DNA from 4 places in the Streptomyces luomodiensis genome. Region 1 is predicted to be linked to each of the others. Evidence: riboswitches for the same ligand, from Rfam matches in the RefSeq annotation. Region 1 holds a riboswitch; each other region holds the start of a gene.
What was found. A riboswitch is a leader RNA that binds a small molecule or an ion and turns the genes downstream of it on or off. The one in region 1 is predicted to bind cobalamin.
Positions count from the first base shown of each region.

Region 2: linked by a shared signal. The riboswitch ahead of nicT (Nickel transporter NicT) and the one ahead of PS467_RS27190 (ribonucleoside-diphosphate reductase subunit alpha) in region 1 are both predicted to bind cobalamin.
Region 3: linked by a shared signal. The riboswitch ahead of PS467_RS11125 (cobalamin biosynthesis protein) and the one ahead of PS467_RS27190 (ribonucleoside-diphosphate reductase subunit alpha) in region 1 are both predicted to bind cobalamin.
Region 4: linked by a shared signal. The riboswitch ahead of PS467_RS02730 ((2Fe-2S) ferredoxin domain-containing protein) and the one ahead of PS467_RS27190 (ribonucleoside-diphosphate reductase subunit alpha) in region 1 are both predicted to bind cobalamin.

Region 1 covers NZ_CP117522.1:6,442,746-6,446,458, reverse strand. The annotation lists gene PS467_RS27200 (histidine phosphatase family protein) at 1-391, opposite strand, end outside; gene PS467_RS27195 (FGGY family carbohydrate kinase) at 541-2,049, shown strand; cobalamin riboswitch at 2,087-2,246, shown strand; gene PS467_RS27190 (ribonucleoside-diphosphate reductase subunit alpha) at 2,379-3,713, shown strand, end outside.
Region 2 covers NZ_CP117522.1:8,965,568-8,969,280, forward strand. The annotation lists gene PS467_RS37730 (PepSY-associated TM helix domain-containing protein) at 1-1,129, shown strand, start outside; cobalamin riboswitch at 1,204-1,405, shown strand; gene nicT (Nickel transporter NicT) at 1,404-2,522, shown strand; gene PS467_RS37740 (hypothetical protein) at 2,568-3,074, opposite strand; gene PS467_RS37745 (hypothetical protein) at 3,212-3,346, opposite strand; gene PS467_RS37750 (hydroxymethylglutaryl-CoA lyase-like TIM-barrel protein) at 3,439-3,713, opposite strand, start outside.
Region 3 covers NZ_CP117522.1:2,593,636-2,597,348, forward strand. The annotation lists gene PS467_RS11115 (inorganic phosphate transporter) at 1-1,236, shown strand, start outside; gene PS467_RS11120 (hypothetical protein) at 1,250-1,498, shown strand; cobalamin riboswitch at 1,689-1,840, shown strand; gene PS467_RS11125 (cobalamin biosynthesis protein) at 2,042-3,025, shown strand; gene PS467_RS11130 (cobyric acid synthase) at 3,022-3,713, shown strand, end outside.
Region 4 covers NZ_CP117522.1:622,600-626,312, forward strand. The annotation lists partial or broken gene PS467_RS02715 (sarcosine oxidase subunit delta family protein) at 1-1,106, shown strand, start outside; gene PS467_RS02720 (sarcosine oxidase subunit gamma) at 1,096-1,689, shown strand; partial or broken gene PS467_RS02725 (FAD-binding protein) at 1,700-1,853, opposite strand; gene PS467_RS02730 ((2Fe-2S) ferredoxin domain-containing protein) at 2,050-2,439, opposite strand; cobalamin riboswitch at 2,483-2,658, opposite strand; gene PS467_RS02735 (potassium channel family protein) at 2,720-3,713, opposite strand, start outside.

The DNA.
Region 1 (3,713 bases):
CCGCCCGCGCCGCCGCCCGGCCGGGCGGCTCGGAACCGGGGAAGGCACCGGTCTCGGGGTCGCGCCGGAACGCCGCGACGGCGGCCGGGTCCTCCGCCTCCAGCTCGGCGATGGTGCGGCCCTCGCCCCAGCCGAAGTCGAGCTCGCGCAGGTCCTCGATCACCTCGGGCACCAGGCCCAGCGCCCGCGCCGCCGGCTCGGCCGTCCGCCGGGCGCGGCTCAGCGGGGAACAGGCCACCGCGTCCGCGCCGCGCCGCCCGGCCCACCGGGCGAGCGCGCGGGCCTGGCGATGCCCCCGTTCGGTCAGGTCGATGTCGGAGGTGCCGGCGTAGCGGTTCTCCGCGTGCCACACGGTCTCGCCGTGACGTACGAGCAGCAGTCGGGCGCTCATCCGGGGCCTCCCCTGTGTCGGGCATTGTCTGATCAAGTTGTAGATGTTAAATCTAGCATCGCCCATGTTATGAAACGCCGAAGCACGCCCCGAAGCACACCCGAGAGCCCGGAAGCACACCCCGAAGCACGCCGGAAGGAAGGCCACCCATGCGCGTCCTCGCCGCCCACGACGTGATCATCGGAGTCGACGTCGGCACCTCCGTCACCAAGGCCGTGGCCTTCGGCCGGGACGGCCGGGCGGTGGCCTCCGCGAGCCGCCCCAGCCGGCTGGAGCGGCTGCCCGGCGGCCGGGTGGAGCAGGACCTGGAGGACGTGCTGCGCACGGTCGGCGAGGTGTGCCGGGAGGTCGCCGCCGCCCTCCCCGGCCCCCCGGCCGCACTCGCGCTCACCGGCCAGGGGGACGGCATGTGGCTGCGGGACGCGGCGGGCCGGGCGGTGCGTCCGCCGATCTCCTGGATGGACGGCAGGGCGGGCGACACCGTGGCCCGCTGGGGCGAGGACGGCACCCTGCGGGCGCTGTACGCCCTCACCGGCTCGGGGGTGTTCCCCGGCTGCCACGCCCCGCTGCTGGCCTGGCTGGCCGAGCACGAGCCGGAGGCCCTGGCGCGGGCCGAGGTCGCGGGCTACTGCGTGGACGCGGTCGCCCAGCGGCTGACCGGCGTCATCGGCGTGGACGCCTCCGACGCCTCACTGCCGTTCCTGGACGTGACCACCCGTCAGTACGTGACCCAGGCCCTGGACGTGTGCGGAATCGCCGCGTACGCCCGGCTGTTGCCGCCGCCCGCCGCCCCGGGCGCGGTCGCGCGGCTGGACGGGGCGGGCGCGCGGCTGCTGGGACTGCCGGCCGGGCTGCCGGTCACGGCGGGCCCGTACGACCTCCCGGCCTGCGCCATCGGCAGCGGGGTGTGCGAGGTGGGCGACGGGTTGCTGATCGTCGGCACCACCCTGGCCAGCCAGGTGCTCACCGACAGCGCGCGGATCGACCCGGCCGGCGATCCGGCGGGGATGTGGCTGTGCACCCCCGATCCGGACCGCTGGCTGCGCGCCATGCCCGCGATGGTCGGCACCGCGGCCCTGGAGTGGGTGCTGGAGTTCACCGGCGCGACCACGGCCGAGCTGGACGCGATACTCGAGGCCGCACCGCCCGGCGCCAACGGCGTGACCGCCCTGCCCTTCCTGTCCGGCGCCGGGGAGCGCGCGCCGTTCGTGGAACCCGCCGCGCGGGGGCGGCTGGACGGGCTCACGCTGGGCGCCACCCGCGCCGACGCGGTCCGCGCGGTCTGCGAAGCCGTCGCCTACGCCGCACGCCACTGCCTGGAGGCCGCCGGGCTCTCCGCGAGCCTGGCGCTGTGCGGCGGCGGCACCCGGTCCACGGCGTGGGCCCGGCTGTTCGCCGATGTCATCGGCCGCCCGGTGCGCATCCCGAACGAGCCCGAGGTGGGTGCGCGGGGCGCGGTGGCGGTCGCCTGGCGGGCCCTCGGCGACCCGGTCGACGCGGAGCGCTGGCAGGCCGACGCGCGCACCGTCGAACCCCGCGCGGACCTCCGCGAGCTCTTCGAGGACGGCTACGCCGGCTACCGCGCCCGGCTCGACGAGGCGCTCGGCGGATGGCGCGCGACGGGCCCCAGGTCATGGGCCGCCTACGGAACGCACTAGCACATTCGCACGAAACTCCGCACCTCCCGACACAACATGTGGGGGCACGTGCGCCGGCCGACACAAGATGTATGCTCATGCTCGCTGTCGCCGCAGGGGAATCCGGTGCGAATCCGGAACTGTCCCGCAACGGTGTATGTGTGCGCTTATGCGGCGTACCCATGAGTCCGAGCACCTGCCGACGGCCGTTCAGAACACGTCCCCCGGCCTCGTGGGTTGGGCCGATGGACGCTGCGTGGTGTGCCCGGCGTACGAGGAGTGCGGCACCGGCATGCCCGCGCGCCCATCGCCCCCCTCGCGGCCCCAGCCGAGCGAGGGAGAGCACTTCAGTGACCATCGCGCCCGCCGATCCGGTTTCAGAACAGGCGGATTCTCAGGCAGCGGTTCCCCGGGCAGCGGGCGACGCGCCCGGGACCGCCCTGCTGCGGACCCTCACCGGCCTCACCGCCGACCTGCCCGCCACCGACCCCGGAAAGGTCGCGGCCGCCGCCCTGCGCGGCCGCCATCCCGGCTCGGACGAGGCGGAGTTGCGCACCCTCGCGACCGAGGCGGCGGCCGGGCTGATCGCCGAGGAACCGGAGTACTCGCGGCTGGCCGCGCGGCTGCTGGCGGTCACCATCACCCAGGAGGCGGCCGGGCAGGGCGCGGTCTCCTTCTCCGGCTCCGTGGCGGTGGGCCACCGCGAGGGCCTGATCGCCGACTCCACCGCGGAGTTCGCCGCCACCCACGCCGGGCGGCTGGACGCGCTGGTGGAGCGGGCCCTGGCCGACGGGGCCGACGACCGCTTCGGCTACTTCGGACTGCGCACCCTCTACAGCCGCTACCTGCTGCGCCACCCGCTCACCCGCCAGGTGATCGAGACCCCGCAGCACTTCCTGCTGCGCGTGGCCTGCGGGCTCGCCGAGGACCTCTCGGAGCGGGCCCTGGACGACGTGGCCGAGCTGTACCGGCTCACCAGCACGCTGTCGTACCTGCCCAGCTCCCCCACGCTGTTCAACTCCGGCACCCGGCATCCCCAGATGTCGTCCTGCTATCTGCTGGACTCCCCGCTGGACGAGCTGGACTCCATCTACCACCGCTACCACCAGGTGGCGCGGCTGTCGAAGCACGCGGGCGGCATCGGCCTGTCCTACTCCCGCATCCGGGCCCGCGGTTCGCTGATCCGGGGCACCAACGGGCACTCCGGCGGCATCGTGCCGTTCCTGCGCACGCTCGACGCCTCGGTGGCCGCCGTCAACCAGGGCGGCCGGCGCAAGGGCGCGGCCTGCGTCTACCTGGAGAGCTGGCACGCGGACCTCGAGGAGTTCCTGGAGCTGCGGGACAACACGGGCGAGGACGCCCGCCGCACCCACAACCTCAACATCGCCCACTGGATCCCGGACGAGTTCATGCGCCGGGTCGAGGCGGACGCCGACTGGTCGCTGTTCTCCCCGTCCGACGCCCCCGAGCTGGTGGACCTGTGGGGCGAGGAGTTCGACGCCGCGTACCGGAAGGCCGAGGCCGAGGGGAAGGCGGTCAAGCGGGTCCCGGCCCGCCAGCTGTACGCCCGGATGATGCGCACCCTCGCACAGACCGGCAACGGCTGGATGACCTTCAAGGACGCCGCCAACCGCACCGCCAACCAGACCGCCGAGCCCGGCCGGGTCGTCCACTCCTCGAACCTG
Region 2 (3,713 bases), 2.5 Mb from region 1:
GCTGCTCTCCGGCGTCAAGGGCGTCGACCCCGAGCACAAGCTGGCCGTCTTCGTGAACCCGTACACCGGTGAGGTGCGCGGCGCGCTGGAGCAGTACGGCACCAGCGGTGCGCTGCCGCTGCGCACATGGATCGACGACCTGCACCGCAATCTGCACCTCGGCGACACCGGCCGGCTCTACAGCGAACTCGCCGCCAGCTGGCTGTGGGTGATCACCGGTGGCGGGCTGGTGCTGTGGCTCGCCCGCCGCCGCACGGGCCCGGTGAAGCGGAAGCTGCGCGCGACCGCGTTCCCGGACCGCTCCGCCGCGGGGCGCAGAAGGGCGATGTCCTTTCACGGCTCGGTCGGCGTCTGGGCGGCGCTGGGGCTGTTCTTCCTGTCCGCGACCGGTCTGACGTGGTCCACCTACGCGGGCGCGAACGTCACCGACCTGCGCGCCGCCCTCGGCCAGGCCACGCCGGCCGTCAGCTCCGCCGTCGGCGGCGAACACGCCGGACACGGCTCCATGGACGGCATGGACGGCATGGAGGGCATGGACATGGGCGGGTCGGGGGGACACGGCGGCTCGTCCGCCGATGTCGGCTTCGACGCCGTCCTCGAGGCCGCCCGCGCCGAGGGCCTGGACAACCCGGTGGAGATCGTCCCGCCCGCCGGGCCCGGCACCGCGTACACCGTCAGCCAGATCCAGCGCAGCTGGCCGGAGAAGCAGGACGCGGCGGCCGTCGATCCGACGACCGGTCAGGTCACCGATGTGGTGCGGTTCGAGGACTATCCGCTGCTGGCCAAGCTCTCCCGCTGGGGCATCGACGCCCATATGGGGAGCCTGTTCGGGCTGCCCAACCAGATCGCCCTGGCCGCCCTCGCGCTCGCCCTGGTCTTCCTGATCGTATGGGGCTACCGGATGTGGTGGCAGCGCGGCCGGGCCGGTGCCTTCGGCCGCCCCATCGCGCGTGGCGCCTGGCGTCAGGTGCCGTCGTACGTCCTGGCCTCGCTGGTCGTCGCGATCGGGGTGCTCGGCTACTACCTGCCGCTGCTCGGCATTCCGCTGGCCGCCTTCCTGGTCATCGACATCGCGCTCGGCCGCCTGGCCGACCGGCGTGGGAAACGGGCCGGCGCGGCCGGCGCCTGAGTCGGCCACGGGCGGCCGTCCGCGGCCGGCCGGATCGGGCCCCCTCCCGGCTTGCCGCTTTTGCCCGGCCGGCCCTACAGTTGGCGGGCCGTGGTGTACGGGAAGACCGGTGCGAAACCGGAGCGGCCCTCGCCACTGTGATCGGGGAGTTCCCGTCCCGTTCCGCGGTCGGTCGGACCGTGCCGCGGAGCCACTGGTCGCCCATGGCGGCCGGGAAGGCAGGGGCGGGCGCGGCGACCCGTCAGCCAGGAGACCGGCCACGGCATCTCACGAGATGATCCACGAGGTGCTGGAGCGTGATCGCATGACCCTGCCCACCACATCGCGATGGCGGCGCGAGGACACCGTCCGGACCGCCGGGCTGCTGGCGGTGATACTCATCCTGCACGCCGTCGCCTTCGGCCTGCTCTTCCTGGTCGTGGCGCCCCATCACTACGAGGTCGGCGCCAAGACGTTCGGCGTCGGCCTGGGCATCACCGCGTACACCCTGGGCATGCGGCACGCCTTCGACGCCGACCACATCGCCGCCATCGACAACACCACCCGCAAGCTGATGGCGGACGGCAAGCGGCCGGTGTCCGTCGGCTTCTGGTTCGCGCTCGGCCACTCCGGTGTGGTGGTCGCCCTGGCCGCGCTGGTGGCCGGCGGGGCCCAGCTGGCCGGCACCCTGGTCAACGAGGACTCCGGGACCCACCAGGTGCTCGGCGCCGTCGGCACGACGGTCTCCGGCGCCTTCCTCTACCTCATCGCCGCGCTCAACCTGGTGGCCCTGCTGGGCATCCTGCGCGTCTTCAAGGCCATGCGCGCCGGACAGTACGACGAGACGGAACTGGAAGCACAACTGGACGCGCGTGGCTTCATGAACCGCGTCCTGGGCCGCTTCACCAAGTCCATCACCCGGCCGGGGCAGATGTTCCCGCTCGGCTTCCTCTTCGGGCTCGGCTTCGACACCGCCACCGAGGTGGCCCTGATGGTGATGGCCGGAAGCGGCGCGGCCGCCGGGCTGCCCTGGTACGCCATCCTGTGCCTGCCGCTGCTCTTCGCCGCCGGGATGAGCCTGTTCGACACCCTCGACGGCACCTTCATGAACGTCGCCTACCAGTGGGCGTTCGCCAACCCGGTCCGCAAGGTCTTCTACAACCTCGCCATCACGGGTCTGTCCATCGCGGTCGCCTTCCTCATCGGCACCATCGAGCTGATCAGCGTCCTGCACGACAAGCTCGAACTGCGGGACGCCGTCACCGGCTGGATCTCGGCGCTGAACCTGGACAACGTGGGCTTCATCATCGTCGGTCTGTTCGTGGTGGTGTGGGCCGCGGCGCTGGCCTACTGGCGGCTGGCCAAGGTCGAACAGCGCTGGGCCGTCCGTACCGCGCGCGCCGACGGCGGCTGACCCCAGCTCCTTCCATGGGCCCGGCGCCCGGCACATGTCCCGGCGTCACGGAATCTCGTGCACCGCGTCGGGCTCCCACGCGTACACGGCGGTGACGGCCTTGACGAACGCGCGGTGGCGTTCCTCGATCTCCTGAGCCATCCAGGACTCGACGGGCTCCCCTTCCCCCAGGACACGATGCACCTGGACGCAGGTCAGCGACAACTCGTCGGCCGCGGTTCGGACGGTCGCGGGACCCACCACATCGACCCGCAGCCGAGCCGAGCGGAACCGTTGCCGCGCCGCCTCTGCCACCTCCGCCGTCGTCGTCGGCTGGATGAGGGCGTCCGTGTACGCGTCGGTGGCGCTCAGGATCACCTGATAGGCGTCATGCCGGGCCTGGAGGAGCCATCGCTTGGACTCCACCCGCGCCTGGTCCTCCACCTGCTGGCGTGCGGCCTGAACGGTCTTCTCGCCGCCGATCCGCGCCGCCCGTGCCGAGAAACCGCCGCCGATGAGGGCACCCAGCAGGGCCACCAACCCGGCGAACAAGGCCGCGAGTCCTTGATCCATGAGGTCTCCTTCCGCCCCTGCTCACGGAATTACCGCCGTGGGGAGACGAGCGCAAGAGCCGCACGGTTCGACCCGACCCGACAACGGCCGGCGCACCATCCGGGAAGGACGATGCGCTGGCCGGCTGCCGAGTGGGGTCACCGGGCTTCGGCCGCGGCGGTCCGCCCGGCCGCGCGGCCGAACACGGCGGCGCGCATGGGGGCGGCGTCCCCGGGACAGTCGCCGTGGAACGGCCCGCCGGTGGCTTCGCCGGCCGCGTACAGACCGGGCACCGGTACCCCATCGTCATCAGCTTGATGTGCGGCGGCCCCGCGGAAGGGGCCGTGGCCGTGCGTGCGGAGCCGGCCCGGTTCGCCCTTCGGCGTCACCAGGTGAAGGCCAGTGGCTCCGCCGGCCGGCCGCCGGCCGGCACCGGGCCGGTGTGCCGGACGAAGCCCTTGCCGGGGACGCCGACCTCGTCGGTCAGCCAGTTGGCGGTGTCGAGGAGCCGGGACAGGTCGATTCCGGTGGACACTCCGGCCAGCTCCAGCAGCTGCACCGCGTCCTCGGTGCACACGCCGCCGCCCTGGGCGCCGGGCATGGCGGGATGCCCGCCGCTGCCGGCCAGTGAGGTGTCGATGGCGCGGACGCCGAGGTCGA
Region 3 (3,713 bases), 3.8 Mb from region 1:
ACCATCTCCACGGGAGCACTCGGTCCCAGGGTGGCAGTGGCGATGTCGGCCGTCCTCAACCTCGTCGGCGCGTTCCTGTCCGTGGAGGTGGCCAAGACCATCTCCGGCGGGATCATCGATGAGGATTCCGGTATCCGACCCGAAGTGATCTTCGCTGGACTGGTCGGCGCGATCCTGTGGAATCTGGTGACCTGGCTCGCCGGACTCCCCTCCAGCTCCTCGCACGCCCTGTTCGGCGGCCTCATCGGCGCCACCGTGGTCTCCGCCGGCCTGGACGGGGTCAACGGCGACGCGATCGTCATGAAGGTCCTGATCCCCGCCGTCGCCGCGCCGGTCGTGGCCGGCATCGCCACGGTGGCCGCCACCCGGCTCACCTACCGGCTCGGCCGCGACCGCGCCCCGGAGGACACCGCGAAGGGCTACCGCGCCGGGCAGATCGCCTCGGCCGCCCTGGTCTCCCTGGCCCACGGCACCAACGACGCCCAGAAGACGATGGGCGTGATCACCCTGGCGCTGGTCACCGGAGGCGTGGTGGCGCCCGACTCCGACCCGCCGCTGTGGGTCATCGTCTCGGCGGGCCTGGCCATCGCGCTCGGCACCTACCTGGGCGGCTGGCGCATCATCCGCACCATGGGTAAGGGCATCACCGACATCCAGCCGCCGCAGGGCTTCGCCGCCCAGACCGGCGCCGCGACCGTCATCCTCGCCTCCTCCCACCTCGGCTTCGCGCTGTCCACCACCCAGGTCTGCTCCGGCGCCGTCATGGGCGCGGGTGTCGGCCGTAAGGGCGCCGTGGTGCGCTGGTCGACCGCGGGCCGCATGGTGATCGCCTGGGTGCTGACCCTGCCGGCCGCCGGTCTGGTGGCGGGTGGCGCCGCGCTGCTGGCCGACCAGGGGAACGCGGGGATCACGGCGGTCGCCGTGCTCGCCGTCCTGGCCTGCGGGGCGATCTGGGCGCTCTCGCGCCGCAAGCCCGTGGACCACACCAACGTCAACGAGGTCGGCAGCCAGGAGCCGGTCGGCGCCGTCACGGCCGCCCTGCGGTCCGTGGCCCCGCCGCCCGCGGGTCCGGTGGCGCCTGCCGGCCCGGCGGATTCCGCTTCCGTTTCGGCAAGCTCCGAGGTCCCCGAGGTCTCCGGGAAGACCGGGGGAACCGCCTCCGGGACCGGCGCCCCGGAGACCACGTCCGAGAACATCCCCACGCCCGCCGCCGCGGCGAGCAGCACCACCCCGTAAGGAGCCGGCAAACATGGACATCGACTGGGCGGCACTCGGCCAGGTCTTCGGCGTCAGCCTCGTGGTGACGGTCGGCATGGTGGGCGTCTTCACCCTGGGTATCGTCGGGACGTCCCGCAAGACGCGGCCGGAGCAGGGCGACACGGCCGCCGTGCCGGGTGGTGCGGCCGACGCCTCCGCGCTCGCGCGCACCGGCGCGTACGCCTGTTTCGCGGTGTGCGCCGCGGTCGTGGCGTACGGCATCTATCTGATCGTCGGCTGAGGACCCCACCCGCGTCCTCATCGACCCACCGGCCGCCGGACGGTGGCGCTGACCAGCGCCGTCCCTCCGGCGGCCGTTCCGTGTGCGGCGGTCGCTGTGGGCCTCGGCACACTCGGGCGTCCTGGGTCATATGCGAGTTGACGGCCATTCGCGGCCCATGGTGGACTTCCCGAGCCAAACGGCGGCAGGAGAGGAAGCCGGTGAGAATCCGGCGCGGTCCCGCCACTGTCACCGGGGAGCGCCCTCCCATCGCCTGCATGGGGTCACGGCTCATCCGTACGGTTCGTTCCGTGCACGGGCTGGAAGACCGGGAGGGCCGCGGATCCGGGAGCCAGGAGACTCTCACCGCCGGTCACGTCGAACCAGGGCGAGGACCCTGAGTGAGGACAAACCGCCATGCCCGGCACCGCCACGCCGCCAGCCCCCTCGGTCCACTCCGGCTGCCCTGTCTTGCCCACCCGTCTTGTCCTTACCAGCCGCACCGGCTGCTCGGTCGGCTCGGTCGGCGTGTCCCCGCGCCGGGGCATGACGGCGGCCTGACGGATGGCTGCCGACCACGCCTCCTTCGCGTGCGGCGCGGCCCTCGGCTTCCTCGCTGATCTTGCCGTGGGCGATCCGCGCCGCGGCCACCCGGTGGCCGCTTTCGGGCGCGCCGCCGCGGCCGCCGAGCGCCGGCTGTGGCGTGACCACCGCGGTTACGGGGCCCTGCACACCGCGTTGTGCGCGGGCGGCGCGGCCGCCGGTGCCGCGCTGCTGACCCGCGCCGTACGGGCCCTGGGCGGCCGCCGCGGCGCGCAGGCGGCGCTGACCGCTGCCGCCACCTGGGCCGTGCTGGGCGGTACGACGCTGGGCCGTGAGGCACGGGCCGTCGGCGGGGCGCTGGCCGCGGGCGACCTCGAGGGCGCCCGGGAGCGGCTGCCGCATCTGTGCGGCCGCGATCCGCAGGCGCTGGACGGGCCGCAGATCGCCCGCGCGGTCGTCGAATCGGTCGCCGAGAACACGTCCGACGCCGTCGTGGGCGCGCTGGTGTGGGGGGCCGTGGGCGGGGTGCCGGGGCTCATCGGCTTCCGCGCCGTCAACACCCTGGACGCCATGGTGGGTCACAAGTCGCCGCGCTACCGGCGGTTCGGCTGGGCGGCGGCCCGTGTGGACGATGTGGCCGGCTGGCCCGGTGCGCGGCTTACGGCGGCCATGACGACCCTCGCGGGCCCCGATCCGCGCGGCGCGTGGCGCGCCTGGCGGCGCGACGGCCGGCGCCATCCGAGCCCCAACGCGGGACCGGTGGAGGCATCCTTCGCGGGGGCGCTCGGCGTACGGCTGGGCGGCACCCTCGCCTACGGCGGCCGGGTCGAGCACCGGCCGGTGCTCAACTCCGGCGGGCGGCCGGTGGCGGCGGCCGACATCGAGCGGGCGATACGGCTGTCGCGGCGCGTCGGCCTCCTGGCGCTCGGTGTGTCCGTGGCGGCCCGGCCGGCCGTCCGGGCGTTGACGGGGCGGCCGCGGGCCGCTGGAAGGGGCGGTGGATGAGCGGGATACGCGGTAAGGGCGGCACGGGCGCTCCCGGGGCACGGGGCGGGGGGCTGCTGGTCGCGGGTACGACCTCCGACGCGGGCAAGAGTGTCGTGACGGCCGGGATCTGCCGGTGGCTCGCCCGTAAGGGCGTCAGCGTGGCGCCCTTCAAGGCGCAGAACATGTCGCTGAACTCCTTCGTGACCCGGGAGGGGGCGGAGATCGGGCGGGCGCAGGCCATGCAGGCGGCCGCCGCGCGCGTCGAGCCGAGCGCGCTGATGAACCCGGTCCTGCTGAAGCCGGGCGGCGACCGCAGCAGCCAAGTGGTGCTGCTGGGCAAGCCGGTGGGCGAGATGAGCGCCCGCGGGTACTTCGGGAAGTCCGGGGCGCCGTCGTCCGGGGAGAGTCCGTACGCGGGGGGCAGGGAGGCGCTGCTGGGGACCGTCACCGAGTGCCTGGAGGAGCTGCGGCGCACCCATGACGCGGTGATCTGCGAGGGCGCGGGCAGTCCGGCCGAGATCAATCTGCGCCGCACCGACATCGTCAACCTGGGGCTGGCGCGGGCCGCGGGGCTTCCGGTCGTGGTGGTCGGGGACATCGACCGCGGTGGCGTCTTCGCGTCCTTCTTCGGCACGACCGCGCTGCTGTCGGCGGCGGACCAGCGGCATGTGGCCGCCTATCTGGTGAACAAGTTCCGCGGCGATGT
Region 4 (3,713 bases), 5.8 Mb from region 1:
AACGTCCCTGGTACTACCCCCAGCCGGGCGAGACCATGGAGGAGGCGGTGCTGCGCGAGTGCCGGGCCGCCCGCACCGGCGTCGCGATGATGGACGGCTCCACGCTCGGCACGATCGATGTGCAGGGCCCGGACGCCGGTGTACTGCTGGACCGGCTCTACACGAACATGATGAGCACCCTCGCGGTGGGCCGGATCCGCTACGGCGTGATGTGCGGCGTCGACGGCATGGTCATCGACGACGGCACCGTGATCCGCGTGGCCGAGCGGGAGTTCCTGCTGACCACGACCACCGGCAACGCGGCCAAGGTCCTGGCCTGGATGGAGGAGTGGCTCCAGACGGAGTGGCCCGGCCTGCGCGTGCACCTCACCTCGGTCACCGAGCACTGGGCGACCATCCCGCTGGTGGGCCCCCGCTCCCGCGACGTCCTGGCCCTGGTGGCGCCCGGCCTGGACGTCGGCAAGGCCGCGTTCCCGTTCATGTCATGGCGCGACGCCACCGTCGCCGGTGTCCCGGCGCGGGTGTGCCGCATCAGCTTCTCCGGTGAACTCGCCTACGAGATCAACGTCCCCGCCTGGGACGGCCTCACGGTGTGGCAGGCCCTCCTCACGGCCGGCGGCCCGTTCGGCATCACCCCGTACGGCACCGAGACCATGCACGTGCTGCGCGCCGAGAAGGCGTACCCGATCATCGGGCAGGACACCGACGGCACCATCACCCCGCAGGACCTGGGCATGTCGTGGGTCGTGTCCAAGAAGAAGCCGGACTTCATCGGCAAGCGGTCCTTCACCCGTGCGGAGAACCAGCGCGAGGACCGCAAGCAGCTGGTGGGCCTGCTGCCGGCCGACGAACGGGTCCTGCTGCCCGAAGGCGCCCAGATCATCGCCACCAGCAGCGTTCCCCAGCCGCCGGTGCCCATGCTGGGCCATGTCACCTCCAGCTACCGCAGCGACGCCCTCCGGCGCACGTTCGCCCTGGCCCTGGTGCGCTCGGGAACCCGGCGCATCGGCGAAACCCTCTACGTCCCGCTGGATGGCCGGACCGTCCCGGTGACCGTGACCGACCCCGTGCTCTTCGACAAGGAGGGAACTCGCCGTGACGGTTGAGACGTCCACGCGTGTCAGTCCCCTGTCCGCGTGGCAGGACCGCCTGGCGCGGCTGCCGGCCGGGCTGCGGGTGCGGGAACTGCCCTTCCTGACCCAGCTCACCCTGCGGGTGGAGCCGGGCGGTGCCGCGGCGAAGGCCGTCGAGGCCGCCCTGGACACCGCCCTGCCGGGCCCGGTGCGCGCCGAGTCGTCGGGCGACGTCACGGTGGTGTGGCTGGGCCCGGACGAATGGCTGCTGGTGGCCCCCGACGGCCGGCGGCACGAGCTGCTCACCCGGCTGCGTACGGCCATCGGGGAGGAGTTCGCCACCGTCACCGACGTCTCGGCGCAGCGCACCACGCTGGCCCTGTCCGGGCCTCTCGTCCGCACGGTGCTGGCCCACGGCTGTGCCATCGATCTGGATCCGCGGGTGACACCCGTCGGCGCCTGTCCGACCACACTGCTGGCGCGGGCCCCGGTCACCCTCGTGGTGCGCGCGGAGGGGGCGTCCGCCGTCTGGCTGCTGGTCCGCTCGTCCTTCGCCTCCTACCTGGCCACCTGGCTGCTCGACGCCTGCACGGAATACCGGGGAGGCGCTGGGTGAGCGGCCCGGTTCAGGTCGCGGTCGCGGCCGCCGCGGCCCGGCCGGCGGCGCGGCCCGAGAACAGGCAGCCGCACGAGGAAGGTGCCCTCCAGGGAGCGGTAGCCGTGCACTCCGCCGCCGCCGAAGCCCGACACCTCGCCGGCCGCGTACAGGCCGGTGACCGGCGGCTGATCCCGGCGGGGGAGGCGGAATTGTCTGTGGGGTTCTCCATGGGCTGCCTTCCGGAAGGGGGGTTCGAAAGGGTGCGGGAGACACGAGGGGGTTGCCGCGGCGGCAACGTGTTACCGACGGTAGCCCAGAGGGTGCGGGGCCGCCAGAGTCCTGTCCCAGGAGCGATGCGGTGTCCCGGAGCGCGGCCGGTCAGCCCCCGCCGCCCGGTGACGTCCCGGGCGAGGCGCGCCGCTGCCGCGGGGTGAAGGTGTACAGGTCGAGGATGTCGGGCAGCGGTGCGACACCGGGGCCGCCCGCCCGGATCCAGGCCGCGATGTCCTCGGTCGCGTCCGGGTCGTTGACCAGGCCGAGCCACACCGGCCTGGCGCCGGCGGCGCGCCCGGCGGCCGACGGCTGCACCACGATCACATTGGCCTGATCGCACACGTCCAGGCACCCGGAGACGCGCACGGGCGCCTCCTGCCCCAGGCGCGCGGTCTGCGCGGTGTGGTCGATCCCGGTCACCTTGGGGCTGCCGCAGCAGCAGTCCCGGCACATGGTCACCCGGCACGGCACCGGGTCGCTCGGCCCGTTGGGCATGGCGCATCGCCCTCCTCCGGGGAAGTCCGCCCCGGTTGCGTCGAGGAGGCGACCGCGTGAGTCTCCTGGCTCTCGGGTCGATGCTCGTCCCGGCCTTCCCACCCGCGTGCGGGCAGTGGCCTGTTCGGGATCCGCTCGCCGATCACAGTGGCGGTACCGCGCCGGATTCACACCGGCTTCCTCGTTCCGCCGTCGCCCATGTCGCCCGGCATCATCCCATCCCGGGCTCCGCCATGCCACGGGACCCCCGCCGCGGCCCCGGGCGAGGGCGATGGGCAGGTCAGTTCCGGCGGACCGGTGCGCCCGCGAGCAGTTCGGCCAGGCCCTGGCGGGTGGCCGCCAGCACCACGCGGTCCTGTGGCCGCAGGACGTAACCGGGGTGCAGGTCCCACACCAGGGCGGGTTCCTGGGCGACGCCGTCGTGCGAGGGTGCCGCGGCGAGGTCGCGCTGCCGGTCCGCGGGTTCCGCCGCGTCCAGTGCGATCACCCGCCAGGCGCCCGGCGCGAACGCCTCGGCGACGGTACGGCCCTCCAGCCGCGGATGTCCGGCCACATGCAGGGCGGCGAAGAGCAGCACCCTGCGCTCGATCGGTATGGCACCGAGGACCTGACGCCCCATCATCGCCCCGGCGAAGGCGGGCGCCGCCAGGGAGGAGACGCTGCGGCTGCGGGTCAGGGCCTGCGGATGGGCCGCGCGCAGGGTGCGGTAGACGGCGGTGGCGAAGCCGTCGTCGTACAGGCGCAGCGCCACCCGCAGACGGGGTTTGACCGAGCGGGCGTACAGCGTCGCCTCCAGGTTGGTGGTGTCCACGCTGGTCAGGGCCAGCAGGGCATGGGCTCGCTGGATCTTGGCGGCCTCCAGGACGCCCTCCTGGGTGACATCGCCGACCACGGTCGGCACCCCCAGCTCGCGGGCCAGCGGGATGCCACGCGCACCGGGGTCCTCTTCCACGCACACCACGGGGATGTCCATCTCCCGGAGTCTGGCCAGCACACGGGTGCCGATTTTGCCGAGTCCGAGCAGGACGACATGGCCGGAGAGGCCGCGTGGCGGGCGGCGCAGCGTGGAGGCGGTGCGGAAGGTGCCCAGCGCCTCGAGCGCGGCGGCCACCAGGACGGGCAGCAGGAGCAGTCCGGCCAGCCCGGACAGCAATTGGACGATCTTGCGTGCGGTCGGCTCGTCGAGCGCCGGATCGTCGATGGCCAGCACGTCCAGCACCGTCAGGTAGGCCGCGCGGAGCAGACCGACCCCGGTGACCTGCCAGGAGACGAGG